Regions from separate parts of the Enteractinococcus fodinae genome, predicted to be linked through region 1. Evidence: riboswitches for the same ligand, from Rfam matches in the RefSeq annotation. Region 1 holds a riboswitch; each other region holds the start of a gene.
What was found. A riboswitch is a leader RNA that binds a small molecule or an ion and turns the genes downstream of it on or off. The one in region 1 is predicted to bind thiamine pyrophosphate.
Positions count from the first base shown of each region.

Region 2: linked by a shared signal. The riboswitch ahead of J2S62_RS11395 (YkoF family thiamine/hydroxymethylpyrimidine-binding protein) and the one ahead of J2S62_RS09795 (NtaA/DmoA family FMN-dependent monooxygenase) in region 1 are both predicted to bind thiamine pyrophosphate.
Region 3: linked by a shared signal. The riboswitch ahead of J2S62_RS02290 (thiamine ABC transporter substrate-binding protein) and the one ahead of J2S62_RS09795 (NtaA/DmoA family FMN-dependent monooxygenase) in region 1 are both predicted to bind thiamine pyrophosphate.

Region 1 covers NZ_JAVDYJ010000001.1:2,100,198-2,110,136, reverse strand. Annotated here, with positions in the region: gene J2S62_RS09830 (NADPH-dependent F420 reductase) at 1-90, opposite strand, end outside; gene J2S62_RS09825 (fumarylacetoacetate hydrolase family protein) at 77-985, opposite strand; gene J2S62_RS09820 (hypothetical protein) at 1,117-1,596, shown strand; gene J2S62_RS09815 (DsbA family protein) at 1,678-2,514, shown strand; tRNA gene J2S62_RS09810 (tRNA-Thr) at 2,604-2,680, shown strand; gene J2S62_RS09805 (IclR family transcriptional regulator) at 2,899-3,699, shown strand; gene J2S62_RS09800 (glycine cleavage T C-terminal barrel domain-containing protein) at 3,847-5,151, shown strand; TPP riboswitch at 5,220-5,321, shown strand; gene J2S62_RS09795 (NtaA/DmoA family FMN-dependent monooxygenase) at 5,311-6,618, shown strand; gene J2S62_RS09790 (hypothetical protein) at 6,622-7,113, shown strand; gene J2S62_RS09785 (AlbA family DNA-binding domain-containing protein) at 7,110-8,732, opposite strand; gene J2S62_RS09780 (threonine/serine exporter family protein) at 9,348-9,939, shown strand, end outside.
Region 2 covers NZ_JAVDYJ010000001.1:2,446,040-2,455,978, reverse strand. Annotated here, with positions in the region: gene J2S62_RS11415 (hypothetical protein) at 1-207, opposite strand, end outside; gene J2S62_RS11410 (hypothetical protein) at 517-882, opposite strand; gene J2S62_RS11405 (hypothetical protein) at 1,193-1,744, opposite strand; gene J2S62_RS11400 (NAD-dependent epimerase/dehydratase family protein) at 1,850-2,632, shown strand; TPP riboswitch at 2,737-2,845, shown strand; gene J2S62_RS11395 (YkoF family thiamine/hydroxymethylpyrimidine-binding protein) at 2,882-3,532, shown strand; gene J2S62_RS11390 (ECF transporter S component) at 3,535-4,158, shown strand; gene J2S62_RS11385 (ABC transporter ATP-binding protein) at 4,155-5,570, shown strand; gene J2S62_RS11380 (energy-coupling factor transporter transmembrane component T family protein) at 5,567-6,313, shown strand; gene J2S62_RS11375 (cupin domain-containing protein) at 6,626-6,961, shown strand; gene J2S62_RS11370 (hypothetical protein) at 7,207-7,959, shown strand; gene J2S62_RS11365 (hypothetical protein) at 7,981-8,220, opposite strand; partial or broken gene J2S62_RS13595 (LysR family transcriptional regulator) at 8,221-8,388, opposite strand; gene J2S62_RS11360 (penicillin acylase family protein) at 8,469-9,939, shown strand, end outside.
Region 3 covers NZ_JAVDYJ010000001.1:497,762-507,700, forward strand. Annotated here, with positions in the region: gene J2S62_RS02275 (HNH endonuclease signature motif containing protein) at 1-262, opposite strand, end outside; gene J2S62_RS02280 (ABC transporter ATP-binding protein) at 641-1,501, opposite strand; gene J2S62_RS02285 (ABC transporter permease) at 1,498-3,144, opposite strand; gene J2S62_RS02290 (thiamine ABC transporter substrate-binding protein) at 3,144-4,175, opposite strand; TPP riboswitch at 4,212-4,314, opposite strand; gene J2S62_RS02295 (MFS transporter) at 4,369-5,823, opposite strand; gene J2S62_RS02300 (agmatine deiminase family protein) at 5,915-7,003, opposite strand; gene J2S62_RS02305 (FAD-binding oxidoreductase) at 7,222-8,586, shown strand; gene J2S62_RS02310 (DMT family transporter) at 8,598-9,530, shown strand; gene J2S62_RS02315 (aspartate ammonia-lyase) at 9,527-9,939, opposite strand, start outside.

The DNA.
Region 1 (9,939 bases):
CACGTCGATGCCGCTGCGTGCTGCTGCCCGAGCAAAAGCGGTTCCAGCCCGACCTGCGCCCAGCACGCCGATACGATCAAACGATGGCATTGCGCTGTGCACCGAGGCCTTCAATGCGGGTCTCTACAACGTCTCCTGGCTTAAGCCACGGACGGCGGCCGTGCTCATCACGCATTGCAAGTGCCACGCCGCCGGGGGTGCCGGTCATGATGATATCCCCGGGCAGTAAGGTGATCAGCTGAGATAGGTATTCAAGTAAGTCGCCCACCCCGAAGACTAGGTCATCAACGGAATCGCGTTGGCGCACTTCGCCGTTGACTAACGTGGTGAGTTCGGCCTTGGACTGGAATTCGTCGGCGGTTGTCAGCCAAGGGCCAACCGGAGTAGAAGCCTCCAGGATTTTGCCCTGAGTCCATTCATCGGTGCGACCTTGTAAGCCGCGCAACGAGATGTCGTTGCTGATGGCATATCCGGCGATGTAATCGGCAGCGTTGGCCGCAGAGATATTTTTACCTGGGGCGCCGATGATCACGGCTAACTCGCCCTCGTAGTCCAGCCGATGATCAATCTCCGGCACAGCGATCTCACTATAGGCGCTCGTGAGCGTCTGACCGTATTTCGCAAAAATTGTGGGATATTTGGGAAGGTCGAGCCCGGTCTCTTCGATATGGTTCCGGTAGTTGAGACCTATACAGAAGATTTTTGACGGGTAGGGGATGAGGGTTTCATAGCTCAGCGTCGTGGCGTCGATGATGTAGTTGGCGTCCTGCTGAGCGGCATCAAGTGCTTCTTGCACAATGGCCTGACGCTCCGGCGGCGCCAGGGTGAGCAGGGCCCCGACATCAGTGATATCGGGCAGTCGCACAGCCTGGGTCGCGTATTCGGCCCCGGAGTCATCGGTCTCGGTTTTGATGATGAGCGCGGCAAATGTGGCTCCGGGTGCATCGGGGCGTTCTTGTGGCAAGCGAAATGTAGCGAGTTTCATAGCTCTAAGTTCATCACACTCCAGCCCAGTCTGGAACGATGACGCGACGCTAAGCCGCGATCTGACTACGCGCTAAGTCAAAACCAAGTGAAATAACTTCTCGCTCGGTGCTCATCGTAGACAATGGAAGTATGTTTGAACCTCTGGACTTGCAAACGCCGCAACTAGCTATCGGGATCGGCTTTGTTTTTGCCATTGCCGGAGCAGCCATTCTGGCACATGCGACCTGGCGTGCCCGTCGCCTGAAAGCCTGGGAGTCGGGTGAGACGCGCCGGTTCGAAGGTACCGATAGCCGAGGCGAACGAGCCGATGCTCCGCGCGATGTTCGCATTGAGACTCTCGCCGGGTTGGTCGCCATGCTTTTGGGTGTCGCATCGGGGGTCTATGGTGTGGTCAGCCAGAACCATCAGCAGGACGTGCTGGAATCTAATGTGATTGCTAAATATCCTGAAGTGCAGGAAGTGGAAGCGGACCTGTGGCGTGGCAACTTGCTGGAGGCTGAGGTGACCACCGTGGATGGAGAACAGCTGGACTTACGGATTGTTTTCGACCCCGACACCGGGGAGCCCACCATCCAGGGCGAGCACCCGCAGCTGGAACCGCAGCAGTAAAAAGTCCAGTCAATGTTCAGAAACCAGCCGTATACTCTGACTGGTTCAAAATTTAACAACTCACTACCTTAGGTAAGGATAATGGCCAAAAATAAGTCAGCTGGCAGCTCACGTGACACTGTACGGCAGGCGCAAGCTAACCAACTCGCGGCGGAGAAACGGCGTTCCCGCATCATCACATGGACAATCGTCGGTGTCGTTGCCGCTGTGGTCGCCATCATTGTGGTCGTGACTTTGATGAACTCTTCGCGTTCGATCCCTGATGCCGGTCCGACGCCAACCGCTGCAACAGAAACCGGTGGGTTGCTCTTGGAAGACGGTGCCCCGGCTGAGGGCAATGCGCCCGAGGAAGTCGATGCCACGCAGGTCGATGAGCCAAACCCAGACACTGCAGGTCAGATGCCCACCGACGTGCCCGGCTCAGACGTAGCTGACATCATTATTTATGCTGATGCCAACTGTGTGTACTGTGCGCAGTTTGAAAGCGAGAACGCTGGCGCACTTGATGAGCTGGCTGCAGATGGCCACACCATCGAATACCGGTTGGTCAATTACCTAGATAATCCTGGGACCGAAAACTACTCATCTCGTGCAGCAAATGCGATGGCTTGTGTGGCAGAAGAGTCGCCTGAACATACCAGCGAGTACATTCACGCGGTCTTCACCAGCTACGATACGCACCAAGGTGCCGGCCTGTCCAACGACGAACTGGTCGCTTTGGCCGGAGAAATCGGAGCTGACATCGAAGGGTGCGTCTCCGACAACACCTTCCGTCCATTTGTGAATTACACGACCGCTCATGCAGTCAAAGACGGGATCGCTGGTACCCCGTCCATTTGGGTCAATGGTGAGCACTACGAAAACACATCCGGTGGCGAATCGTTCCAATCCTGGGCTGAGTCACAACTCGACGACTAATGCCAGGGGAAATGGCGCCGCTAGGTTTTTGTTTCCTCATGGTTTGGGCTAGACTAGCGTAGGTCATAAATTGACGGCTAGACAGCCACGCCTCCTTAGCTCAGCTGGCCAGAGCACCTGTCTTGTAAACAGGGGGTCATCGGTTCGAATCCGATAGGGGGCTCCAACACCCCGGAACTTTCGTAGTAGAGTTCCGGGGTTTTGTCGTCCCAGAGGTCGTCTGGGGCGCCGACCGACAGGCGTGCAACCGCAGCGGTGATGCAGTTTATTATCGACTAACACCATGTCGAACAGCTGGGCAGCATCGGATGTTAGTCAGACTGTGCACACCCTTGGGTAGCCTAGAGAAGCACAGCCGACATTGTTTGACGAGTGAGGAACCCAATGACAAGTTCAGAACAGCGCCCAGAAGTAGCAGCGCCCATTCAGTCGGTTGATCGTGCATTGCAAATTCTGGAGTTTCTCACCGAAGAAACTGAACTGACCAGCTCCGAGATCGCGCGCCGGTTGGGTGTGCATCGGTCTACTGCCTCGCGTCTGCTGGCCACGTTAGAACATCGGAATGTCGTCGAACAGCTTGCTGATCGAGGAGCGTACCGACTGGGCATCGGGTTGCTGCGCATGGCATACCCGGTCTCTACGCGTTTCGATTTAGCACGCGATAGTCAAACGATCTGTGATGCGCTTGCCGAAGCGACCCAGGAAACTACCAATGTCGCGATCCTCGATGAAGGCTATGCCGTAACGATCACTCAAAGCGCTGGCCAACGTATGGTTGGCGTAGCGGGGCAGTATGTCGGACAGCGCGTGCCATTGCATGCCACGTCGACAGGCAAGCTCTTGCTGGCTTACGCTCCCGAAGAGGTATGGGCACAGGTCAGTGCCCAACCTCTTGTGAAATTTACCGAAGCCACCCAACTCGAGGCCAAGCATCTCGCCGAAGAGTTGGGAGTTATTCGCCAACGCGGTTGGGCGTCAGCCGTCGGAGAGTGGGAAGAGGGCATCAATGCGCTCGCAGTACCGGTCTGGGATGCAACCGGGCAACTCGTCGCCGCGGTGTCGGTAACCGCACCAGACTTTAGAATGCCGGAAGCCCAGTTCGAACCATTCCTTGCGCAAGCGCGCCAGGCTGCGCGCGATCTGGAAAGTCGGTTGGGCTTTTCTCGGGTCGACCCCACAGCTTAATAAACCTCTTTACCTGTGATGCGAGTCACGATTAGACTGTGAGTACGTGCTGCATAGTGCGAGCGTTGTAGCACATTATGCAACATCGAGGGTTGATTTTCGGCAGGCCAGAGCCGATGCCCTCCGTGCCCCACAGGGAGGAACCCCATGAACGCGAACCAACCATCAGTCGATCAATCCAACCGTGTTGTACCGATTAATCTTCGACAGTCCGGGCCCACCCCGGTCGAGATGCTCATCGATACTCGAGTCCGAAAGTCACCTTACTGGCACCTCTCGATGGAAGCCGGTTGCTGGCGAGCGTCGATATACAACCGGATGTATCATCCGCGCGGTTACGTCCGCCCCGAAGATGGCGGGGCCATGGTCGAATACGATGCGCTCGTCAACCACGTGACGCTCTGGAACGTGGCGGTAGAACGACAAATCCAGGTCAAAGGCCCCGATGCCGAAGCCTACGTGAACTTCGTAATCACCCGGGATGCCACCAAGATCCCAGTCATGCGGGCACGCTATGTCATCTTGTGCAATGAGGCGGGCGGAATCCTAAACGATCCTGTCCTGTTGCGCGTTGCCGATGATGAGTTCTGGTTCTCCATTTCTGACTCCGATCTGGAATTTTGGTTACAAGGTGTCAACGTCGGGCGCAGATTCGATGTGGACATCAAAGAAATTGATGTTGCTCCTGTGCAGATCCAAGGCCCGAAGTCGGTGGACCTGATGGTGGATCTCTTCGGTGACGTGGTCGCCCAGTTGCCTCCATACGGCTTGATGACAGGTCAGGTAGCAGGCCATGATGTGGTGGTCTCCCAGACTGGCTTCTCGGGTGAAAAGGGGTATGAAATCTACCTCTATGACGCGTCCTTGCACGCCGAGGACATGTGGAACGCCATCCTAGCGGCGGGTGAAAAACATCAGCTGTCCGTCATAGCGCCGGCGCACCACCGGCGCATTGCCGCCGGGATCCTTTCGTGGGGTCAGGACATGGATCAGGAGACCTTACCTTTCCAAGTGAACTTGGCCTACCAAGTCCCGCGCCAAAAAACTGCCGACTACATCGGCAAAGCCGCACTTGAAGCAGTTCGGGAACAGCTTGAGGTCGGGCAGCAGCCGTATACGCATCAGTTGGTCGGGATGATTATGGGTGGCGCACCGATCAACGACTACGCGCCCGACTTCTGGCTGATTTCGACTACCTCAGACGGTGAAGCCAGCGGGTATGTCACGTCCCCGTGGTATTCACCAGAGATTGGTCAGAACATCGCCATGGGATACGTACCCGTAGAACACTCGGCAATCGGCACTGAACTGTGGGTACATTTACCTGAACAGTATGCCGATATGCCGGGTAGTCCCGTTGCAGCTGAAGTGGTTGAAATGCCCTTCCGCGAATCGGTCAATCCTAACCAGCGCGAAATCCTCCGCACCAAAGGCATGGATGCTGCGATCTAGGCGATTGCCGCTGCGTGTTGCCAGGACGCAACACGCAGCGGTGCCACCAGCAGGTGGTCTACGGTAGACACCGTACCCCGGGGAGCCGTTACGGCTGAGAGTGCGCACCGCGCAGACCCGAACAACCTGATCCGGATCATGCCGGCGGAGGAAGGGCCTATGACCACACCTGCACATGACACCCAGCTGAAAGCCAAGCCTTTTACCTCGGCCATCCCGTGCGCGGCGATGATCGATCTGCCAGCCTTCCAAGCCGCCGGCGCCTGGCGTGATCCCGGGAACCGAACCGACTGGTTGCGTGCCGGTTTTTGGACGGACATCGGTCAACAGCTCGAAGCTGACGGTTACGATATGGTGTTCATCGCCGATGCGCTCGCGATGGCTGGCGGCCACGATGGCACCACGGATGCGGTGATCTCCCGAGGCGCCAAAGGCGGCATCTATCTAGACCCGGTAACCGTCATGTCGACGGTTGCGAGTGTGACCTCACAGCTGCGGTTGGGATGCACGATCTCGACCTCCTTTGTCCCGCCATATGACATCGCACGACGTCTAGCAACCTTGCATCAGCTCTCAGGTGGGCGAGCCGCCTGGAACATCGTAACCTCGGCCTACGATGCTGAAGCCCAGAATATGCAGCAGCCGGGGTTGGCGCCCAAAGAACAGCGCTACCGCACGGCCCACAAGGTGACACAAGACGTCCTCGACATCTGGCGAACCTTCCCGGACAGCAGTTTGTCCATGGACACCACAACCGGGGAGTTCGCTGACTCCTCGAGTATCCGGCCCACTCCTGACGGGGTGGGTCCGTTGACGCTACCTGGAGACGTAGACGGATACCGACCGATGCTGTTGCAGGCCGGAGCGTCACCAACAGGCCTGGATTTCGCGGCGCGCTGGGCCGATGCAACCTTCATGGTGGCCGCTACTGCTCAGCAGGCCCAGCAGATCCGCGCTGACCTGCGTACCAGAGCTGAACAGGTCGGACGCAACCCTGACGCCATTACGACGTTGATGGCTGTGCAACCAGTTGTGGCTGCGACCCAGGCCGCAGCCGAAGAGAAATTGCAGACGATCAAAGATCGCATCGACCCGCACAGTGCGTGGCAAGACCTGGCGGCAGTCTTCCGCGCCGATCCAGGGGAGTGGAACCTCCACGACGACGCTGCTGAGTTTTTACGAGCACAGCGCGGAGCCACTGGCGCCGAAGGATTCGAAAACATCGTGGCACAGGTCGTAGCTGAAGGCGCCCGCACCATCGGTGAGCTCGCGATTGCCGGTGGGGTTGCCCAGTTTAAGCCGGTGCTGGTGGGCGATCCGGCAGGTGTGGCCCAGCAGATGCTCGACCTTGTGCGGCAGGGGGCCACCGATGGGTTTATGGTGACTAGCACCATGGCACCAGCATCATTTCAGGATTTCGCACCGGTCATCCAGCTCCTCCAAGATGCCGGCGATCAGACGAGGTGAAGCATGCAGCTCGACAATGAACCCATTGAAGTCGCACCGGGCGATTTTGTGTCGTATCCGTCTGATGGGGGCCGTCCTTATGACCTGCTTGAGGTCTATCACAACACCGATGGCACCCAGGATGCGGCGTTGATCTGCTGGGTGACGTTCGATAGTTACTTACCACGCAAGCTGCGGTGGCGTAAACGTCGCAAATTCATCGAAGCTAAAGGGGCAGCCACGCTAGAACACACCGTGCGGCAGCATTTCCCCACCGGCCGTTATGTCGACACCGATGAGGGAGCACTGGTCGAATTTTTGCTCCCGCTCCCCGAAGGTGTGGAGCCCATACCAGTCCGGATAGAAGAACGACTCCTGACCGAAACGCCTGCCGCTGATTTCTACCACCAAGTGCATGCCCCGGACAGCCCGCTCAGTCGCGAACTGCGGCACCGTTTCTATTTGGCCAGTGTCGGGACCGAGTGGCAGAAGTACTTTCCTCACCGGTCCGTCTAATTCGCCCGCACCTCATTGAGGGATACAACGTTGGTCTGCGGTACTGAGCGTCCAGATGGCTGATGTGCGCCGTTACCACCTGCGACAATGTGCTCGACAAATTCCGAAATCCACGGTGGAAGTGGCTGCCAACCGGTGAAATACCGTTCTCGGTTGGAGACCTTTTCTGCGTGACTATATGTACTGCGAAGCGCCTGGGCGATTTCTTTTTCTCGAGCAGCCGGGAATAACTTCGCGCGCATTTCCCCATTACTAATAGCACGCTCAATGATCGGCAGAGTCCGCCAGTGTTTGAACGCAGAGGAGGCGGCATACGCGCCACCCCCGCCGTGCTCCCGGGCCGAGGCGTTGACGAGCCACGCGTAGAGAAAATCAAACTGACATAGAGAATTCAACAACGTGTCGGTCTTGCGCGATGTGTTGTGGAGACCAAAATCGTGCAGCACATCTGGACGCACCAACGGATACGTCCGGGCCCAAGACAACCCTTCTGAAATCATGGTGCCGTTATCATCAGCATCATCCGTGTTGGCGTCGAGTGGCACGGAAGAAAACGGGTACTGATTATGTGCTGAAGCCTCGATCTGGCCGTACCGAATCCAAGAACTGTATCGCGGATGGGCAGGGGTGCGCTGAAACGGGCGCAGCACGAGTTCCGGAATCAATTCCCAGCAACCCAACCGCACAGCCGCTGCTCCAAATAAATATGCGGCCACAATTGTGGCCGCGACTGCGCTGGGGGACTTCGCAATGGAAGTAAACGCGTCATACATCGTCCCGATGGTTTTGATGGCTAAATCATAGTCATCGGCCAGCATTGCTTCGCACCCAACCCCGACTAATCGAACCAGCGGCTTGATCTTCTCCTCGGCCACCACTATTTCTTCTCGGGTGTTCTGGAGGAAGATTTTTAGCTCGGCGCGGTTCCCCTGACGAATGTTGGCGCGAATCGCCGCCGAGACCGTGTCATCAGTCATAAACGGTTCTAGCGGCACATTGACTTTGCCGCCGCCACCGAGTGCCTCAGCAAGTTTGGACATCAGCGAGTTGACATCACTGGTCGCGGCTTCTTTGAGCTGGTGATCGTACTTGGCTAATACCGAGGGCCAGTCACGGTAGCGGATGGGCACGTTGCCGGCCCCGTCCCGGATGAAAATCTCTCCTGGCCGGAAGACGGTTTTCGTTTTCATCCGACCCTTGCCGTTCGGACTGGTGTATTGGCCAACGCGCATCATCGGCACCGGAAGACCCGAGCGAGTAGAAAAGATCGCGATGACCACCACATCGCTGCCGTTGATGCGGTGAATTTGAGAGACCACTTCGATATCGGCCTCGATATATTTGCCGATCTTGTCGCGCAGGGTGGCCCCATCGAACATCTGCGGGTTCTTAATTCGCCACGGGGTGACCGGTAAGTGCCCCTCGTCGGTGATGCCAACTAAAATGTACCCCCCGGGAGGACGATTGGCCATGGCGACCGCATCCTTGACGAAATCCAGTTCGTGGCGCCGATCGCGCAAGTCGAGTTCGACTTTGAAATCTAATTGCGTCTGTTCGCCAAGGCGTAAAAGTTCTTGAAGTTTTTCCTCGTCAGTTCTGCCGTCCCATACCACTGCCATAGGTGATCCCATTCGTGTGAACTTCTGTAGGTACACCGAGCGATCCACCGGTTGGACGCAATGAGCTCGGTAGAACCTTTCCTCCCTAACGTTAGCGCAGCAGCATGCGGAAATAACACACTTCTGTCCGGATATTTTGGTCGCTGCGCTCGCCGTCAAGGTGCTCGTTAGGTTGCGTTTACGTGCTCGAAGTTTTCACTGGGTGATTTAGTCCCAGGGTTGCTTGCATTTCACCTTCGAGCCCCCGGACGAAATATGACACGCGTCAGCCGGTGTGTTTGTCCGCCAATCTGTCGTGCTCCCCGACGGGGATGGTACCGTAAGAAGGAGCTGAGCAGGCATGATACGCCAGACTGGTTGCACCATCGGTGCCGACCAATCAGCTCCCAAACCCCGTGGACTTCTCGGGTCCAACCGACGCTAGATGCCAGCATTACGACGAGTGAAAATGTCCGGGCTTGACCCGAATCGGTGCAGTTTTGTGCGTTCGAAAAAGTGTGGGATTCTAATACTGTATTTGCGGTGGTTGACCCCACGAGACGAGCCAGCGCGTCGTGGGGTGAGGTGTATCCCGGGGAGCCGCACCCGGGATTTTTAGTGGAAGGGAGGGCAACGGTGGCCAACGAAGAACGTGATGATCTCACAACGGCACAAGACCTCGAAGCTCCTGACGATCAGGTCGCCCCAGAGGTGGTTGAGCCTCCTGCAGAAGTTGGGATCATCCCGGTGATTCGCCCTGCCGTGACGTTGCCGAACCCAAATGCTGAAGCCCCGCAGATGGCACCGCATGTCACCGAACCGGATGCCGCCCCGCAAGACCCGGTGCCCACGTCCGTGTTAGCCACTGACGATGAGACCCAACCGGTAGAACCGCTTCGTGAGCCGCCCAAGCTGGATGAAGAAGTCGCCTACGTCCAAGAGGATCCCGGCCCGTCCACGCGTAGATTCCCGGCCCTGACCACGTGGCGTCAAGCATTTCAGAGTCTGGGAGAAAAACAGCGCGACACCAATGTTGCCGCCGACGGCGCCCGGGCCAGTTATACCGAAGAGTATCCACCGGTTACCGAACCCTTGCCCACCCAGGCGATCCGACTAGCCAATAGGCTGCAGGATTCGCCGTACCAACTCACCGGCGCACGGTATAAAGCGGTAGCCGAGGCCAAAGACGCCCACAACACGATGCTCCTGGCGCTGAAACTGGGCGAAA
Region 2 (9,939 bases), 350 kb from region 1:
GACTTCATTTGAGTACGCCCCAATTCTTGAGACCATGTTGCTCGAGACGAACTCGGCGGCGGGCTCGTATTGGCCGCCTTGCCAAGGGCCATCTTCGATATGGACGACAAGCTCGCCATAAGCAGGGGATTCCACGCTGGTGATGTAGCCGTGCGGATCATCGGGTACGCTTCGCGGTAGTCTGCCACTGACTCGACGCCACCGCACATGCCTTGGTAAGTAAGGTTCATGGAGCGAATCCAGTCCTGAAAACGGACATCAGCCCAAGCTGCAAGTTCGGCCTCCGTCTGCGGGGCATCCGCATCGTCAGGGGCGGGGACGAGACCTTGAGTCGCCTGGTGTTCCCCATCCGGCGTCTTGGTGGTCACTTCGAAGAGACCGTCAAGGTGTCTACCAATATACGAGTGCAGATTCCCCGCCAGATAGGGCACGGTGTACACCCGGTCGGGATCATATTCTCCGCAGCCCCAGGCCTCGGGCATCAGCGTGACAATGAGCTCGCCATCCCGTGGTGACTCAAGCGAGGCCAAGTACCCCACAGGGTTGCTCGGACTGCAGATTTTGATAGTCTTCCAACGTTTCGAATGGGACGTCGCAATCCTCGGTATAGTTTCCGTTGCCTACGTTGTCGTGATAAACCGTGGTCAATGTGGTGAGCAGATGATCAAGAGCTTCGGCAGCGAACGGACCGTCAATCTCCACGTCTGTATACGGCATGTCCGTCTCAGCAAAAGTCGGCTCGGATTGCTCGGAATCTTGAGGTGCTGGAGTAGCTTCGGTGGCTTCCGGGCTCGAAGCGCTGCTAGCTTCTCCCGGATTGGCTGTGCAACCGGTAACGGTCAAGAGGGTCAGTGCTGCGACAGTCGTCGCGGTGCGAAGCATGGTTTGATCCTGTCTATGGTGCGATGTGACGGTGGCAGCGTACATGTTGTGAAGGCCGACTTCGCGAGGATTTCATGGCAGCGGGGAGCGCGTTCAGGGGTTTCCTAGACAGTTCTGACGGAATATAGACAAAAGTTCAAGCTCCCCAACAGGAACTATCTTTAGAGTAGGTACTACCTCTTCAAGGTGTGAGTGATGAGAGTATGCGGCCCCGGTATTCAGTTTCCGGGGCCGCATTCTTATTCATTACCGGCTAAGCGCGCTATTCTGCCGCGCAATGAGCTTCACAGAACGAACTGCCGCTCTTATTCTAGGGCTGCAACACCGGCGCTGCGGTGTCACGGGAGCGCTCAATGTCAGCCGCATAGAGTTCAGCCGCCTTACGGGCGCGAGCCGGATCTTCTTTGGCGACCTCGGCAGGTATTTCGCCGTTGAGGCGACCAGTGGGGCTTGTCAGCCAGGCCCACAGAGACCAGCTGTCCAAGCCGGCTTGAAATAGGGGCTGGACCAGTGCTGCGACATCTTCATTCAGGTTGCCGTTGGTATCGAGCTGCACTCTCGGAATGAGAATGCGACCATTATCCTCCACCGTGAAAAGGCATCCCCGCCCGCTGACCCGAGCAACCCACGCTCGAACCGCACTCGTCCGAGAACCACACAACTGTGCAAACGCCTTATAAGACACTGCCCCGTGGTCCGCGAGCAGACTTCGCCGCAGGTCTGCAGTCATCTCGACCTGCTGAACCCGTCGTGGATTGGGCGTAGTGTCGAGATGGTTTTCCTTGTCAAGACCATGGGCTCCCATATGCGCCTCCTGGTCAAAGAGTAGCAATAGGGCAGCAGCCTGTGTAGCCCTCATCACAGTCCAAATGCGAAGATGAATAAACTTCTTGACCCAACCCAGTACGATCTGGTCGGCTAGCTTTTAAACGGTAATGCCCCGGACGCTAGAAGAATAGGGAAAATCATGGACCTGCCGATTCAAGCACCGCCCGAGCCATCTCGCTGGAACCCTCGACCAGCTGGCAACCGACTTCTGATTACGGGGGCTGCCGGGACCGTGGCGAATTTGATTACCCGCCAGCTATCTGAGACCTATCAGTTGGTGGGTGTCGACATTGCTGGTATCGACAACGATGCTTTTACTGAAACCCATCAGGCCGGCCTGGACGACGAAGAACTAGTCGATCGCCTGGTGCGAGATGCTGACTATGTATTGCACCTGGCGACCGGGGCACCCGATGGCAAAGACGGTCTATACGCCACGGAGATGGATGCAACCAACCGGATCCTGGCCTCCGCGATCGCGCACGGCACGCGACGAGTCGTGCTGGCATCGAGCAATCACGCTTCCGGATGGCCCGAACGAGAATGGCTGGCAGGGGAAGGTGACGGTCACGTCAAACCGTGGGATCCACCGCGGCCGGACGGACTCTATGGTGCAGCGAAAGCTTATATGGAAGCACTCGGTCGGTATGCCAGCGACTCATCCGGCCTGCCAGTCAGTGCGTTGCGCATTGGGACGATGCGGGACAATATGACGCTGCAAGAGCTCATCGACTCCGACGAGATGCCGCATTTAGGTTTCGGCGAACTTCGAGCGCAACGGATCAAACGCACCTGGCTCACTGGAGACGACCTGGTCGATATTCTTCGCGAGGAGTTCAACGCTCCAGAGCCGTACCGGTTGCGCTTCGCCACCTCTTCGCCCGACCAAGAGCAGTGGGATCACACTGTTTACACCGGCTGAATCATTCGCCAGGAAAGACGGCACGCGGCGCTGGAGTCGTCGATATTGCGCTGAAAACTCAAAGCTTTTTGCAATACCGACCGTTCGGACTAAGGTGGTGTCGAACAGAGACCCCGGGGTGCACTGAAACTGGTGCTGAGAGTGCGGAGATGCCGCAGACCCGTTCACCTGATCCAGATAATGCTGGCGTAGGTAGAGGTTCCTAGCTCTTATGTTTATGAGAGCCCGGTGGTCGGAAGGGAGACCACCGTGAGTGGTCAGACACTATCACCAGATCAAATTGGTATTGGGATGCGCATTAGCGTCCATCCCCACGCAGATGATTTCGAACGCATCATTTTGGATGCCATCAAATACACCCACGACGTCCTAAAAGTCGACGAGCCAGACTCCGGTCTAGAAGTCTCCACGGGCGAAGTCTCAACCTACGTGGGCGTCAACTCGGGTGAGTCAGCACAGCAATTAGCTGCGTATGCCTCGACCCTGATCCGTGCTGCTGCCGAAGAATCCAATCGACAGCACCTGACCAGCCACATTCTGCTGTCGCGCGGCTGCCCAGGTGAAGCTACCTGTGAGCTCGTACCCGGTGAGATTCCGGCCGAGAAGCCCGTACACCTGGCAAAAAGCGAACTCGAAGTCGCCGCAGCATGGTCACTGTACCCCCTGGCAGACGGCAACGTGCCGCACATGACACCGATCTATGCAGCGATTGATCAGGCCAAAGCCAGCGGTGTGGAAGTCACCAGCGAGCACTTTGCCACCATCCTGCGCGGCGACCTCGCCGACGTGCTAAAAACCATCGTGGACGCGTGGGCCCAGATCGGCCAAGAAGTCCCACACGTCGTCTCGCACATCTCGATTTCGGTGGACTCGCCCTCGGCCCAGCGGAACGGTGAGTAAACATGAGCAACGCTGTATCCTCCCAAGGCAAACGCGAGTACCGCAACCCCTACGACAGCCCGTTTCGGTGGCAACTCAAAGACCTCGTACTCGTGGTGGTCCTGGGTGTTGTCTTCGGGTTCGTCTACTGGGCGCTGGTCCAAGCCTGGAACGCACTGGCTATCGCCATGGGCCCGGCAGGTGACCTCGCCCAACACTTCTTCCAAGGCGGCTGGCTCCTCGTTGCCCCGCTGGCGGTGGCCATCACCCGCAAAGCCGGCTCTGGGATCTTGGCCGAAATTCTGGCGGCGACCATGGAGTTCGTGTTCCTGGGCTCCCCGGTCGGACCAGTTCTGTTGCTGTCGGCCTTCCTCCAAGGTCTGGGCTCAGAACTACCGTTTGCCATTGGCCGGTATAGGCACTTCGGTATCACCCGCTTTGCGATCAGTGGGTTCCTGGGCGCATTCTTCGTGTTCTGGTCGTCTGCCATCCGCTTCGGTTGGTTCGGCCAGGAGATCTTCGGCCTGCGTCTAATCATCCACTGCTCCTCGGGGATTATCCTCGGTGGGTTGCTGGCATGGGTGCTAGTGAAAGCTATTAAGAAGACCGGAGTCGTCGACAACTACGCCATCGGAAGGCAACGATGACGCAAGGCCAACCACTCGTTGAGCTGCGTGGGTTCACCGCCGTGGACCCACGCAGCCAGCGGGTGCTGCTCGAGGACATCAACCTCACCGTGCACCCCGGCGAACAAGTGCTGTTGTTGGGTGCCTCGGGTGCAGGCAAGTCCACAATGCTGGATGCGATCCGCGGGGTCGTGCCGCATTCGGTACCGCTGGAGATCAGCGGGGAGTGCAATGTCGCCGGTGAACCAGTTATCACCAACACGGTGGCCCAACTCAGTGCCAAGGTCGGCAACGTGCCCCAGGACCCGCACGCTAGCCTCACGCTGCCGCTGGTCGAAGACGAAATCGCACTGACCTTAGAAAATCACGGTGTTGACCCGGCCGAGATCGGCGACCGAGTCCAACAACTCCTGGCCTCGGTGGATGCCAAACACCTGATCAATCAGCGCACCCAAACACTATCCGGTGGGTGGGTCCAACGCATCGCCACGGTCGCAGCGCTCGCGGCCCGACCCAACATCGTGCTAGCTGACGAACCAACATCGATGTTGGATGGGGCCGGGGTCGCCTCGGTCATGCACATCCTGACCGAACTCACCGGTGATACCGGCGCACTAATCTTGGTCGAACATCGGCTCGATGAACTCGCCGACGGGCCGGGGCTGCCAGCACGCACCGTGGTCATCGACCAGGGCAAACTCAAGGCAGACGGGCCGACCAATGAAGTCCTATCCGAACACGCCGCAGCGCTGGAAGCCAACGGGGTCTGGACACCAGGTGTAGAACTACCGGCCTTCCACACGCCAGCATCAACCGGCTCGGAACCTTTACTTTCAGCCCAGAGTCTCACGGTCCGACCAGTACCGCAGGCCAACCCGGTCGTCACCGACATTGACCTCGACATTTACCCGGGTGAGCGCATCGCGGTGATGGGGGATAACGGTACCGGCAAAACCACCCTGCTGATGGCATTAGCCGGGCTGATCCAACCCGAAGGAGATCTTTCCGGGCGGCAACCGGTGATGGTCTTCCAAAACCCCGAGCACCAATTCCTCACCCACTCGGTCCACGATGAACTGCGCTTCGGTCTGCCACTCGACAAGCAAACGGAACAAGCCGTTCAAGAACTCACGGAAACCTTCGGCCTGGCACATTTAGCCGAGCTCAACCCGTTCCGGCTATCAGGTGGCGAAAAACGCCGGCTCTCGGTTGCGGCGGGACTACTGGCCGCCAGGTATCGTACCGAACCCACAGTGTTGCTTGCCGATGAGCCAACCTTCGGGCTGGACCGGGCCAACACCACGGTCATGCTGCAACAACTGGTCGACCACGCTGACAACGGGGGAGCGGTTGCGATCATCACCCACGACAAACGCGTGGCAGATGCCTGGGCCACCCGAGTCGTGACCGTGGCACAAGGAGCCCTGGTATGAGCACCCTGACCATCCAACACCCCTCAACGCTGGTCGAACCCGGGATCCTGACCCGGTGGAACCCCTCGATCAAACTCATCAGCCTGTTTGTGCTGTCGGTATCACTGCTCTTCATCTGGGATCCCATCCGCCCGGCAGCACTGTGGGTGGCGCTGGTTATTGTCGCTCTGACCATCGGCAAGGTGCCATTCAAATGGTTGGCCGCCGCCCACATCCCGTTCTTCGCATTCGGGCTCGGGCTGTTCCTGGTCAACGTATTTTCCAGACCCGAGGACGGCGTCTGGATCGGAGCGGCACTAGCGGCCAGAACCCTAGTCATTGGGGTAGCCTCGATCCTGTTCCTCACCTCAACCGCACCGGTTGCGTTGATGCGCTCGCTGAACCAGAACCTGAAACTGCCCGCGTCAATTACCTTTGCGATCCTGGCCGGTTACCAGTTGCTACTTGGTCTGCCGCGCGAATGGCAGACCATTCGTGCAGCACAACTGATGCGCCAAGGCGGGGCCACACTGTCGAGGAAGGGCAAACCCAAGCTCAAACTCAAAGAAGCCGGCCGGTTGGTCTTCACCGTGTTGATCGTTGCCCTACGACGTTCCGAACGAATCGCAACCTCGCTGGAGTCGCGCGGATTCGGTCTGAAACCACGGACGGTGTACCGCCCGATTCACCTGCGAGCCACTGACATCCTGCTAGGACTCGCCGTGTGCGCCTTTGCGGTGGTCTTCGCCTTGCCATGGCTCTAAGTTGCAGTTTCACTAACGATCGACGCGAGTGCACAGGCTTCTCCGAGTCGTTTCTGCTGGGGCTTTGTGGTGAATTCAAGTAAATTACCAGGAACGTTTCTTAGACTAGTAATCACCTCTTCAAGGTGTGAGTGATGAGATTGTGAGGCCCCGGGTTCATCCCGGGGCCTCATTTCTTTTTTCAACCACGGATGTGGGGCCTATTTGCCAAAAAGCATTCCTAAATTCCCTTGACCACCGGGATGCGTAAAAGTAATCTGCGAAGCAACGATGCGGCAAGGCTCGGGTTCGACAGTAGAGAGCAGACCCCCGATGATCACGGTCACCAATCGCGAAGCGGTGCAGTTGCCTGATTCTGGAACAGCCAGGTTTACTGGTGCCGACCATCAGGCTGATATTTCGTTTTTCTGGGTCAATTCGCCACCGGGAAGCGGCCCGGAATTTCATTGGCATCCCTATACGGAAACCTGGGTCGTGCTCCACGGTGAAGTCCGCATTGAGACCCAAGAAGAGCAACTGCATGCTCACCCGGGTGACATCGTCACGGTCACGGCAGAAACGGTACATCGTTTCCGTGCTCAAGGCGAGAGCAATCTCCAGATGGTCTGCATTCATGCCTCGCCGACGATTATTCAAGAATTTATTTAGTGAAATCATCAACGTGTGACTTTGATGCTTCGCATACTTCGCTAACCGTTCATGCTTGAGCCAACTCGGCGTCAGCTGCTCGCAAGAGTGGGGTCTTAGGGTGCTATTACCTCTTGAAGGTGCGAGTGATGAAGGTATGAGGTCCCGGATGCGAGCCCGGGACCTCATTTCTTTTGCACTAGCGGACACTCCGAGGATCTCGAGGCGGTACCCTTCTCGAACTACCGCAGCGGTATCATGACAGGGTGACTACCGCTGAATCTCCGAAGGACCGTGCAGGCGACGCGAACCATTCTCGCGCACAAAAGGCGAGCGATGAAGCCAAGGATGTGGCAGCTGCTGGCTTCGATAAAACGAGCGACGACAAGATCGATGAGATTCAGGAGCGGTGGGAGAAGAGGCTTGCTTGGCCGGTCCTGATCGCAGCAATTCTTTCAGTTCCGGCAGTCTTTCTGACATTATTCGATGAGCCCTTGGAAATGATCGGGCACATCCTCCTGTATCTGACCACAGCGGTGCTGGTTATTGAAACCACCATATTTTTCTTGATCTCACCGAAGAAAATCGATTGGGTGCGTCGCAACTGGTGGTTGATCGGACTCACCATTGCAACCATCCTGGCCGTGATCTTCAGTATCGGCCCCATGCAGTTGTTCCGCACGGTACGGAGCGTGGGTGCACTGCGAGTGTTGAAAGCCAAGCAAGTAGCCAAAGCCGGGGAGTCACTGGCCAATAAAGGCAACAAACGCTGGCGACGCTGGTTCGGACAGATCCTGGCCACACTGGTAGTTGGCGCGTTCGTGGTCCTAGCCTTGGCGGTACCCGAATCAGAAGCCCGCACCACGCTAGAGAATTATGTTGGTGAAGAAGGGGTGCCCTTCGCAGCAGCGATAGCCGGGGTTATCACCGTAGTGGGCATGTATTTCTTGGTTCGCACTCCTCGCAAGCAGGGGGACAGCGAATCTGAGGACCGCAGCTCAGTATCTCAGGGGGATTAAACCTACTGGAGCCCCCGCGGATTATTCGGGTCTGCGCTGTCTCTGGGGATGGTTATACATACCGGTGTCGGCGCAGTGCTCCAGGGCTGTGTGGTCGCCATCCAGTGGCTGAAGCTGCGAGCCAGCCGCCGTGGTGTGTGGGCATGCGATACGCACCGCAGGTTGACCCGCAAACCGGGTATTGAGAGTGTCTTCGATCCGGTCAAACCGGGTGAGTACATCAGCGCCGAGTTCGTACAGGGCCTCTCTAGCAGCGGACATCGTCATTCCCGCAGAGGTCCGATGAAAGAGCTTCAGGGACAGCCGCGACTCCAGGGCTCCTATTTGCTTTGACACCGCCGGCTGGGTGACAGACATCAGCTGTGCCGCCTGACTGACCGAACCGGTCTGCGCTACGGCGCGGAAGTATTTATGGCTACAAAGATTCAATAGACAGCATGGCAGATCGGTGCGACATTGGTGGGTGAGACAAATTCAGGTGACTCTAGTCACGACGAAAGGAATGCCCAATGAGCTCCCGACGAGATATCGATACAGAACCCACAGATCAGGCTTCAGGGGCCACTTCCGAAGAGTTCGAGGTCAGCGGTCTTGACCGTGACGTGGAAGTTCTGGTCGACCGTTGGGGTGTTCCGCACATTTACGCGCAGTCCAGGATGGATGCATATATGGCCCAAGGCTTCCAGGCAGCCCGAGACCGGTTATTCCAGATCGACCTGTGGCGCCGTCGCGGCCTGGGCCGGCTGTCCGAAGCCCTCGGACCAGGACATGTCGCTCAAGATCGAGCCACCCGACTATTCCTATACCGCGGCGACATGCGCGCCGAGTGGCTGTCCTACAGCACCGAGGCCAAAGATATCGTCACCGCATTCGTGACCGGCGTGAACGCCTTCGTGAACTGGGCTCTGGAAGACCCGGCGCGTCGGCTGCCACCCGAATTTGCTGAGCTCGGCTACGAGCCCGCCCACTGGGCCCCGGAGGATGTGGTGCGGATCCGCACCCACGGGTTGCTTTATAACGTGGAGCAAGAATTGGCCCGTGCCCTGACCGTGCGGGACCTTGGGCCAGAAGGCGAAGAACTGAGGTCTGTGCGCGAGCCGGTTTCGAACATCACGGGACCCACAGACCCGAGTCTGTATGAACATCTGTCGGAGTCCGTACTGGAGGTCTACCGGTTGGCATTCGCTCCGGTGGATTTCGGTGCTGGCACTTCAGCAGAGCAGCCTGCGCCATCAGGGAGCAACAACTGGGTGGTCGCGCCGTCACTTTCGGCAACCGGCAGACCGGTGTTAGCCAATGATCCACACCGCGCGGTAACGCTGCCATCTCTGCGGTACCTGGCACACCTGGAGGCCCCGGGGTTGAGTGTGATTGGCGCTGGCGAACCAAACCTGCCGGGTATCTCCATCGGGCACAACGGGCGCGTGGCGTTCGGGCTGACGATCTGGCCGGTAGATCACGAGGACCTCTACATCTACCAACTCCACCCTGAAGACGATGACCGTTACCTCTACAAAGGTGCGTGGGAGGAATTCGAGACCATCGAAGAACGGGCTGCTGTCGCCGGAGCCGAGGATGTTATTCATTCCCTGTCCTACACCCGACACGGGCCCGTCGTGGCGGTAGATACTGGAAACCGCCGCGCTGTGGCCGTGCGAGCAGTGTGGCTACAGCCGGGCATGGCTCCCTATCTGGCCAGCCTTGAATATCAGGACGCAGCGGACGCTGAACAGTTCCGCCGGTCGTTGCGCCGCTGGGGTGCTCCGGCCGTGAACATGGTGTACGCCACGACAGACGGAGACATTGGCTGGCAGGCCAGCGCTCTAGTGCCCCGGCGTCCCGGCTGGGATGGTTCACACCCCGTACCCGGCGACGGCCGCTACGAGTGGGATGGTTTCGCTGCCGTCGAGGAGTTGCCCTCGGTCCATAACCCCGAATCCGGGTGGTTCACCAGCTCCAACGAGCACAACTTGCCAGCTG
Region 3 (9,939 bases), 1.6 Mb from region 1:
CATAATAGTTATCTGGCGGTATTGGCACCGCACCGGGTGCAGTCGCGGACTTGAATCCGCTCCAGTCCTCTCCAGAGGCCGTCACAAATCGGGCGAAGTCACCAGCTGCCGCCGGATCGGCCATCCGCTGTGCGGCCACGTCGGCGAAGAAGGCTGCAGCGTAGACGGCTTCGCCCACACTCATGTCATCGGCAGCTGCCGGGTCAAACGCTGGCGAGGACACCGGGGAGCCAATGTTGGGCAAGATCTGGGTGGTATCCATCAACGGGTCCTTTCGACAAGCACCGATCAGTGACAAGAAAACATCAACAGCGAAGAGGAAACGAAGGGGCGAAGAATAGAAGGGAAACGGGTTGAGGTATGCCCCTATTCTACCCGCCCACCGTGATCCATTCAACAGTTTTGAAGAAGTTAATGTGATTGTTATGCATGTATTTGTCGGTATATATCATACAGGTGGGACACGATATGGGTGTGTTATTCGTTTTGTGGATAACGCATAGGCGGCGAAGACTTTTCCACATTTCGCCGCGACACGGTTGCGGGAACAGGTTTTATGTTTTCGGCAGACCAGAGTATTGAGCTGCTTGCATCTGATCGGGCAATGCTGCGTGAGAACCACAGCGGACGAAACGATAACCTACCGACTCAGATTGACCGTTACGGTATCCCCAACAACACCCTGGCGTCCCGGGAGCACCACGAGACGATCAACGATCTCAATCGTCGTCGAATCATCACTGACCGCGGTCACAACGCCGCTGACTTCACCAAGACCACCCAATAAGCTCGCTACGGATTCGGACAGTTTGGACACGTCCAGCTCCGGGACCGGACCAAGGTCCTGAATTTGTCCGTGTTCAACCACCGCGATGCGGTCTGCCACGGTCGTGGCCTCGGCTGGGTCATGCGTGACGTAAATGGCTGACGTTCCGGTGCGCTTTAATAACTCTCGGATATCCACAGCTAAGCGCTGCCGTAACCCACGATCCAGGGCGGAAAGCGGCTCATCGAATAAAATGACCGATGGGCGAATGACCAAGCATCGCGCCAATGCAACACGTTGTGCCTGCCCACCAGATAATTCCGTTATCGCCCGGTCGGCGAGCTCAGCAATGTCGACCATTTCTAAGACCTCAGCCACGCGACGACGTCGTTGCGCAGCTGGTACGCGGGCGGCTTCAAGCCCGTAAGCGACGTTGCCGGCCACACTGCGGTGCGGAAATAATTGTGCGTCCTGGAAAACCATGGTGCAGTCGCGACGGTGCGGCGGCATGTGGTAACGGCCCTCGTCGTCGGCAATTTCCCCGGCGATCTTGACGGTGCCGGCGTGCGGGTGCTGCAGTCCGGCGATGAGCCGTAACAGGGTCGACTTGCCGGCACCCGAGGCGCCAAGCACCCCGAGAATCTCACCCTTGGCGACCGTCAGCTCAGCCCCGGCGAAGACTTGGTTGCCATTGGGATAGCCCAGGTGAATATTGATCAGTTCGATGGCGGTCATGAGGTGCTCCTGATGGTGCGTGGGCGGATGCGTTCGCCCAGGAGTAACGCGATGGCGGCGACGACACCTAAGACGACGGCGGCGGCCAGGGCCATGCCGAAGTTGTCGGCGCCGGGGCGAGACAGCAGCCGCACGATGTAAACGGGCAGGGTTTGGTAATCGGGGGAGGCCAGGAAACTCGTGGCACCGAATTCGCCCAGGGAAACCGAAAAGCTCAGGCCCGCGGCGAGTCCGACGGCGCGCAACAGATACGGGCCGTCGATGGTGCGAAAGACCCGAGCGGGGGATGCGCCTAGTACAGCCGCGGCGTGTCGTTGTCGCGGGTCGACGGCGGTCAGAATGGGGATGAGGCTGCGCACTACCAGCGGCAGCGCGACGACGGCTTGGGCCAGCGGCACGAACACCCCAGATTGTCCCAGCCCCGGATCCCATGCGTGGATCGAGACCAAGAAACCAAACCCGATCGTGACCGAGGAGACGCCCATCGGCAACATGATAAATACATCTAGCCATTGCTGTGCACGCGAGAGCAGACGACTCTTGACCCGCCGGGTCAGCACAAGCGCAATGAGGATCGAAACCACCAAACAGATCATGGTGGCATCCAGGGCGATTTTCAGGGAGTGCTCGAGCGCTTGGGCAGCCGTCGCGCCGCCGGCAAAACCGGTCCCCGGGGAAGTAACCAGCAGCCGGTAGTTGTGCAGCCCGTAACCGCCATCACCGTCGGCAAGCGAGCGCTCGACCAGGCTGAACATGGGCCACAGGATGATGACCACGACCGCAAACATCGTCACGGACAACGGCAACCAGTCGGCTCGGGTGATGTTTTGGCGATGGGGCTGTTGCAGGCGCAGGGCGGTCGTGGTGTGGTGGGCCAGCCGCTGGGTGAGCCAGACCGATGCCAGGACGAACACGACCTGCAGCGCCGAGAAGACCGCGGCGGTGCGCAGGTCCAGGAAGGTTTGGGTTTGGCGGAAGACTTCGGTTTCGAGTGTGCCCACGCCGGGCGTGCCCAGGGTGCGCACCAGCGAATACGCGGTGGAACAATACAGAAAAACCAGCCCGGCCGAGGCGCCGATGGCGGGTGTCAGTGCCGGTAGGGTGATGGTGCAAAACGCGCGAGCTCGGGAGGCGCCGAGACTGCGGGCGGCTTCGACGGTGCGCGGGTCCAACATCTGCCATAACCCACCCACCTGCCGGGCGATCAGGCTGATGTTGAAAAACACCATGGCTGCGATGACGGCCCACGTCGTCTGGTCCAGCCCTAAAAACCCCAGCGGGCCGTTGGGGCCCAGTAGGGCGCGGAAGGCCACTCCGACCACGACGGTGGGTAACACGAAGGGGACCAGGGTGATGGATCGCAGGATGGTGCGACCCGGAAAATCGGTGCGGTACAAAATATAGGCCGCGGGAATACCGAAGAGCGCCGAGCCGATGGTGCCGCCCAGGGCCATCACCAGCGTGTGACCGGCGATGTCCCAGGTGCGCCCGGTGGTCAAGACCTCACCAAATCTGCTCAGATCGAGCGCGCCGGCGTCGTCGGTGATACCGCGCAGCAGCATCGCTCCGACGGGCCAGGCGAAGAAGATGGTGAGGAAGGTGAGGATTAGCGCGACGGCGGCACCCCACCCCAGGCGGGTCATCACGAGCTATGGTTTTCGTATACTTCGGTCCAGTCGGTCAGCCACTGATCACGGTTGTCGGCGACTTCGGCTTCGTCAACGGTGATCGGGTCCTCGGCGAGTTCAGCGTAGGTGGCCCATTCCTCGGGCAGTTCAACCGAGTCATCGACGGGGTACATGTACATTTCTTCGGGCAGGGTTTCTTGGAATTCGGTGCTGAGCAGGAACTCGATGAACGCCCGGGCGCCGTCGGGGTTGGCGCCATCGGCCAACACACCGGCGTATTCGACCTGTTGGGTGCAGGTGCCCAGAATCGAGGACGTGCGGCCCTCTTCGGCCGACGGGGAGGACGAGTAGCTGAGCACCAGTGGATACTCGCCGTCACCAGCAGCCGTGAAATCCGAGTAGTAGGCATCCGACCAGCCGCCGGCGACCTTGGTGCCGTTATCCAGCAGGTCTTGCCAGTAGCGCTGCCAGTCGTCCTGATCGGCTATCGTGGCGACCAGAAATGCCAGGCCCGGTGAGGATGCGGTCGGGTCGGTCGTGACGAACAGGCCCTCGTAGTCCGGGTCGGTCAGATCGTCGAGTGTTTCGGGCGGGGTGAGGCCCTGGTCGTCGAACCACTCGTTGTCCATGTTGACACAGACTTGCCCGTGGTCGATGGGTGCCAGGTGGCCGTCGGTATCGGAGGCGACCGTGAACTCTTCGGCTGAACCCAACTGGACGTCGTGAGTGGTCAGCATGTCTTCGGCCAGCAGAGTTTCGGCCGAGTAGTTATCGATGCCGTACACCCCGTCGACGGTGGGGTTGTCCTGCTGCAGGATCAGTTGGTTCAACACCGCCCCGGCATCCCCGGGGGAGGTCGTGGTCACGCTGTACCCGGAATCTTCCTCGAAGGCCGTGACGAGTTCTTCGGGCACATTGAACGAGTCGTGGGTCATGATGGTGACCGAGGCTTGCGCATCGTCGTCCGCGTCGGGGGCCTGGTCTGCGACCGAGCAACCGGCCAGTCCGAGCACGGCGGCGACCGTCAGTGGTAACACTTTTTTCATTGGTTCCTCCTGTGTGCATAGGAGGGCACGCGGTGCGTGGAGAGTATGACGACTTCCTCCGCCAGTATGATCTGGTATCAGGTTCGAGGGTCTGCTTGCGCACTCTCAGCAGCTGGTGGCTGCTCCCCTGTCGATGCCTCTAATGTATCGCATGGGGTACCGTGCCGGGCAGTATGTCGCAGGCGGTGACGCGCTAGGCGGATTCGCGGCCCTGAGCGACGGCGGCTTGCGCTTGTCGGGTGCCGCGCACATCCACGATGGCTACCACCAGGGCGATGGATACCATGAACATGATGAGCCCGAAGGCCGCAATAAACGCCCAGTTCCACGACCACGCCGCGGCGACTCCGAATAGTGTTGAGGTGATCAGCGCGGTGCCCACCGAGGTGCCGACGCGTTGACCGGTTTGCATCACACCCCCGGCGACTCCCGAGACATGGGCGGGTACCTCGATCAGCGACAGGGTTTGGTTCGGTGACACAATAAAGCCTTGGGCCACGCCCAGCAGCGACAGTGTGAGCACGAGCCACCACACTGACCAGTCCCACAGCTGGACGCCCACCACGACGAAGATGGACGATGCCAGGGCGGTTAGGGTCACCGTCATGCCCCAGGCGACCATGGGGCGTCCAGCGTTGAGCACGTAGCGCCCGGCGATCTGCGAGGAAATCGACGTCGCGATGGCCGAAGGCACGCCAATCAGTGCGGCGCCCAAGGCTGAGACCCCGTGGCCGGTTTGCAAAAAGATCGCCACCGTGACCCACACGGAGGTCGAACCCGTAAAGAACAGTCCGATGAGCAAGGTCCCGTTGCGATAGGGCCGATTACGGAACAGGGCCATGTCGACCATGGGCGCACCGCCGCGGCGTTTATACCGGCGCTCCCACCAGACCCACCACGTAAGGATTGCCACTCCGGCCGGCAGCATGGCCCAGAAGATCCCGCCCTGATCGATTTCCAAAAACGTCCACATGACCAACAGGGTGCCCAGGGTAAAGGCTACGGTCCCGACCGGGTCCAGGTCGGGCTTGCCGCCGTGGGCCGCGGGGCCGGTGCGTTGCCAGGCTTCGGCCGGGAAGTGTCGGCGGGCAAACCAGATTGCGGCGGCAGCGATGGGGACGTTGACCAGAAAGGTCCACCGCCAGCCCCAATCGGGTCCGGCCAGGGCGATCAGCCCACCACCTAGGACCGGTCCTATGGCTACGGACACTCCCACGACCGTCCCAAACGATGCGAAAGCGCGAGCGCGGCGTGGCCCGTCGAAAAATTGTTGAATGAAGCCCACGGTTTGAGGGTTGAGTAGGCCTGAACCGAAGCCCATGACGAACCGAGCCAGGACCAGCATCAGCCCGTTGACCGCTAGCCCGGACAGGAGCGCGCCCAGCCCGAAGACGACCAGGCCGGCGACAAAGAGCCTGGCCCGGCCGAAGGTGTCACCGGCGCGCCCGGCGGCGACCAGCAGCACCCCGAAGGCCAAAGTGTAACCGGACAAGACCCACTGGATTTCACTGGTGGTCGCATCGAGGGATTCTTGCACTGAGGGCAGGATGACGTTAATCGAGGAGATGGACAGCAGCGACATGAAGACCGGGACCAGCACCACCACCAACAGGGCTCGCTGGGTTTTGGTCATCTGCTGCTTGGCCAATTACGCTCCTTTACCTGTCGTCGAGTTCAGGTTAGCGTGTTGGCCCGGTTCTCGCGTCGATTCGGGGCGGTTTGTCCCCGCTGGCTGAGCGTTATCGTTGTGAGCTGACGCGCGGCTCAGGCAGTGTGACGGCGCGCATGGAGGCACCGTGGTCGAATAGCGCCTGGGCGGTGAAGGGGATGACGCGGTGTTCGGGATACAGCGTGGCCATCAGCTTGCGTGCTTCGTCGTCGTGGGGGTCGATGAACCGCGGCATCAGGATGACGTCGTTGAGCACCAGAAAATCCAGGTAGCTCCAGTTGACCGGGCCGCGCAGATCCGAGTGGGTTTGCGGGGCTGGCATGTCGATGATTTCCAGGGGCCGCCCGTTAGCATCGTGGGCTTCGGAGAGGATCTCGCGCACGGTTTCGGTTACCGCGTGGTCGGGGTGTGTTGGGTCGGGTTGGTTGTGCAAGATGACCCGTCCCGGCGAGTGGAAAGCCACCACGTGATCGACGTAACCGCCCCACCCTTGTGGCGCAGCGCCGTGACATAAGCCCCGCGGAATCCAAATGATGTGGTCGAGCCCCACCTCGCGACGCAGTTCGCGTTCGACGGTGCGATGCGACCAGCCCGGGTTACGACGCTGGTCGGTCAGTAAGGCCTCGGACGCGATGGCCGTACCCAGGCCGTCGGTCACCCAGGAGCCACCTTCGGATACCATGACCGAAAATTGCCGTTCGGGGACGCTCTCAAAGCGGGCTAGGACTTCGGTCAGGGTGCCGGGAAGATTATCATCCAGCCCGTAGGACACCCCGGGAAGATGCCCGAAACCATTGAATGCAAAGTCGATCATTCCCAACACGCGCCGTGGACGGCGACCGCCGGTGTTGTGAGCTTCGCGCGAGACCACCAGGGTCGGGCCGGTGCGGCGCAGCGAACCGTTATGAAACGGCACCACGACGGTGCGCATCTTGGTGGATAAATACGAGTCAATGGTGTGTTGATCATCGGGATCAACCAGCAAGGTCACGGGGACAAACTGGTTGATGGTCTCTGCGAGGCGGATCCAGGCTCGTCGGGCGGAGGAGAGTTGCCACAGTGCCGCGTAATTGGCGGCACCGGCTCGTGGAAAGTTCATCCAGACTCGTCGAATTGGTTCGGTGTCGGCGGGCTTGAGCCACCGTGAACCTGGAGCCATGAGGCATACCTCCCTGTGAAGTCTTGGAAAATCCACCGCCACGCGGAGCACGAGCGCTGGGGTCATTCTACTAGGTTCTCTAAGGAAAGTCGTTCGCTTTCCCCACGGACAAGGGACGCACAACTCGGGGTTGACACGGCTTCCAACGCAACCGCCGCATCAGAGTAGAACGTGGTGGGCGACACAGCTAATGTGGTGCCTGACAGTAAAGGAACCGCATGCCCCACGAACAACTCACCGAAACGCTGGCCGAACTCACCGACCGACTTGGTGACAAAGTACTCGAGACCGGCCCCGAATTGGCCCGGTTGTCTCAGGATAGCTCACGGTATCAACCATCGCATCGTCCGCTCGCCGCCGTGTTGGCAACCACCACCGATGATGTCGCCATCGCGCTGCGCTGGGCTAACACCCACCGAGTGCCGGTGTCCGTGCGCGGCGCCGGTACCGGCCTGGCCGGTGGGGCGGTAAGCTACCCCAACGGCCTGATCATTTCTCTAGAACACTGTAACCGTATCCGCGACATTGACCCGGTGAATCGACTGGCGGTGGTGGAAGCCGGCGTCATCACCGCAGACCTTGATCGCGCGGTGCGTGAGCACGGGCTGTTTTTCCCGCCAGATCCAGCCAGTGTAGAAATTTCGACGGTCGGTGGCAATATCGCCACGAATGCCGGGGGATTGCGCTGTATCGCTCACGGGGTGACTCGAGACTCGGTCGCCGCCCTCGAAGTCGTCCTGGCCGACGGCACCATCATCAACACCGGCACCCGCACCCGAAAAAACGTCGTCGGTCTCGACCTCACGAGTCTCTTCGTCGGTTCCGAAGGCACCCTGGGCATCATCACCGCGGCCACGGTGCGACTCAAACCGATTCCGCCGGGCACTCCGCATACTTTCCGAGCCAGTTTCGATTCGATCCAGGCTGCCGGGCAGGCCGTCACCGAGATCGTCAACGGTCAAGCCCAACCGGAAGTTCTTGAGCTGCTCGATGCCCATAGCGTGGAAACCATCGAGGCGTTCTCTCCCTCAGGCTTGGACGTACCCAAGGCCGCAGTCCTCATCGGCCAGACTGTCGGAGATGATGCCGCTGAAACCGCACGCGCTATCACACAGGTGTGCACCGAACACGGGGCCGTCGAGGTCGCCATCGCCGAAAACGACGCGCTGTTAGCAGCCCGCCGCCTGGCCAATCCGGCACTGAGCGCTCGTGGGTTGCGCGTCTCGTGTGATGTTGGCGTGCCGATCGGACAACTGGTCGATGTGTTCCGTGGGATCGAGGAGATCGCGACCCAGCATGGCCGGGCGGTTTCGATCGTGGCCCACGCCGGGGACGGCAACCTGCATCCTATAGTTGAAGCCGGGGACTCCCACGACGAGTATCTCGCGGCCGAGGCCGTCATCGTCGATATTTCCAAACTGGCCGTGTCACTGGGTGGCACCATCAGTGGTGAACACGGCATCGGGGCGGTCAAACACCACGAGCTGCCCATCCAACTAGAGCAGGCTGTCCTCGATACGCAGCAGGCCATCAAACATGCGCTGGACCCGAACAACATTCTGACCCCGGCCCGAGCCATTTAGCGCAGCACACGATGATGTATGTGCTGCTCGGTGTGCTCATCGGGGTGTTGCTGCCGAACCAGTCAGCCATCAACAACCGGCTGCGGGCCTCGGTCTCCTCCCCGTGGGTCATGTCTGCGATCTCGTTTCTGGTCGGCACCAGCTGTCTGGCGGTATTGACCTGGACGACGGTGGGGACCGTGACCTTCGACCCCCGCTTATTCGCTACCGAGCCGGTCTGGCTGTGGTCCGGTGGATTACTCGGGGTCATCGGGATGACCACCACCGTCGTGTTGCTCCCCATTATCGGCGCGCTGTACTCGACCGCTCTGAATCTCACCGCCCAGGTCGTGACCACGATGATCATCGACCACTTCGGGTTCTTCGGCGTTGACATCTACCCGGCCAACGCCTGGCGACTGACCGGAGCAATCATAGTACTCGCCGCAGCCCTGCTGGCGGTTCGCGCCGGACGACCCAACCCACACCTGAACCAACCCACCCCGTCACCAATCTGGTACCTCGTCGGGCTGGCGGTTGGGGTCTGCTTTGGACTCCAAGTCGTCATTAACGGTCAATTGACGGGTGTATTGGGTTCAGCCATTCATGCCGCACTGATCTCGTTTGCAGTCGGACTGCTCGTGCTGGTTCTGCTGGTAGCCGTGACACGCTCATCCTTACGGATCCGCGTGCCAGCCGGGGAACGGAAAAACCCCTGGTGGATGTGGATCGGTGGCGCGCTGGGCGCGCTCTACGTTGCCGGCGTGGCATTTCTCGCGCCCCTTATCGGTTCTGCCCTCACCGTGGTGGTGATTCAACTGGGGTTGCTGGCCGGGTCCATGGCCGTTGACCACTTCGGACTGTTATCGGCTCCAAAGAAATCAGTCCGACCACTCCAAGTGATCGGACTGATATTCATGGGAGTGGGCGTTCTGGTGATGAACGCCCCCGAAATTTTAGCCTAGAGCGCCAGCGCCTCGTTGAGCAGCTGCTCAACCTGGTCACGGCTCAACAGACCTTTTGCAACGGCCAGGTCCGTGACTTTGGCCCCGGTCTCATTGGCTTCTACCGCCAACGCGGTCGCGGCTTTGTACCCGACGACGGGGGAGAACACGGTCGCCAAGCCAGCGGATCCTTCGACAACATCGCGCATCAATTGCGTATTGGCGGTAATTCCGGTGATGCACTTTTCGGTAAACATCGTGGATGCGTTTGCCAACAGAGCGATCGAATCGAACAGCCCGCGAGCCATGATGGGCTCAAAGGGGTTGAGTTCCAGCTGGCCGGCTTCAACAGCCATGCTGATGGCGGCGTCGTGCCCGGCAACTTGATAGGCGACCTGGTTGACGGCTTCGGCGATCACCGGGTTGACCT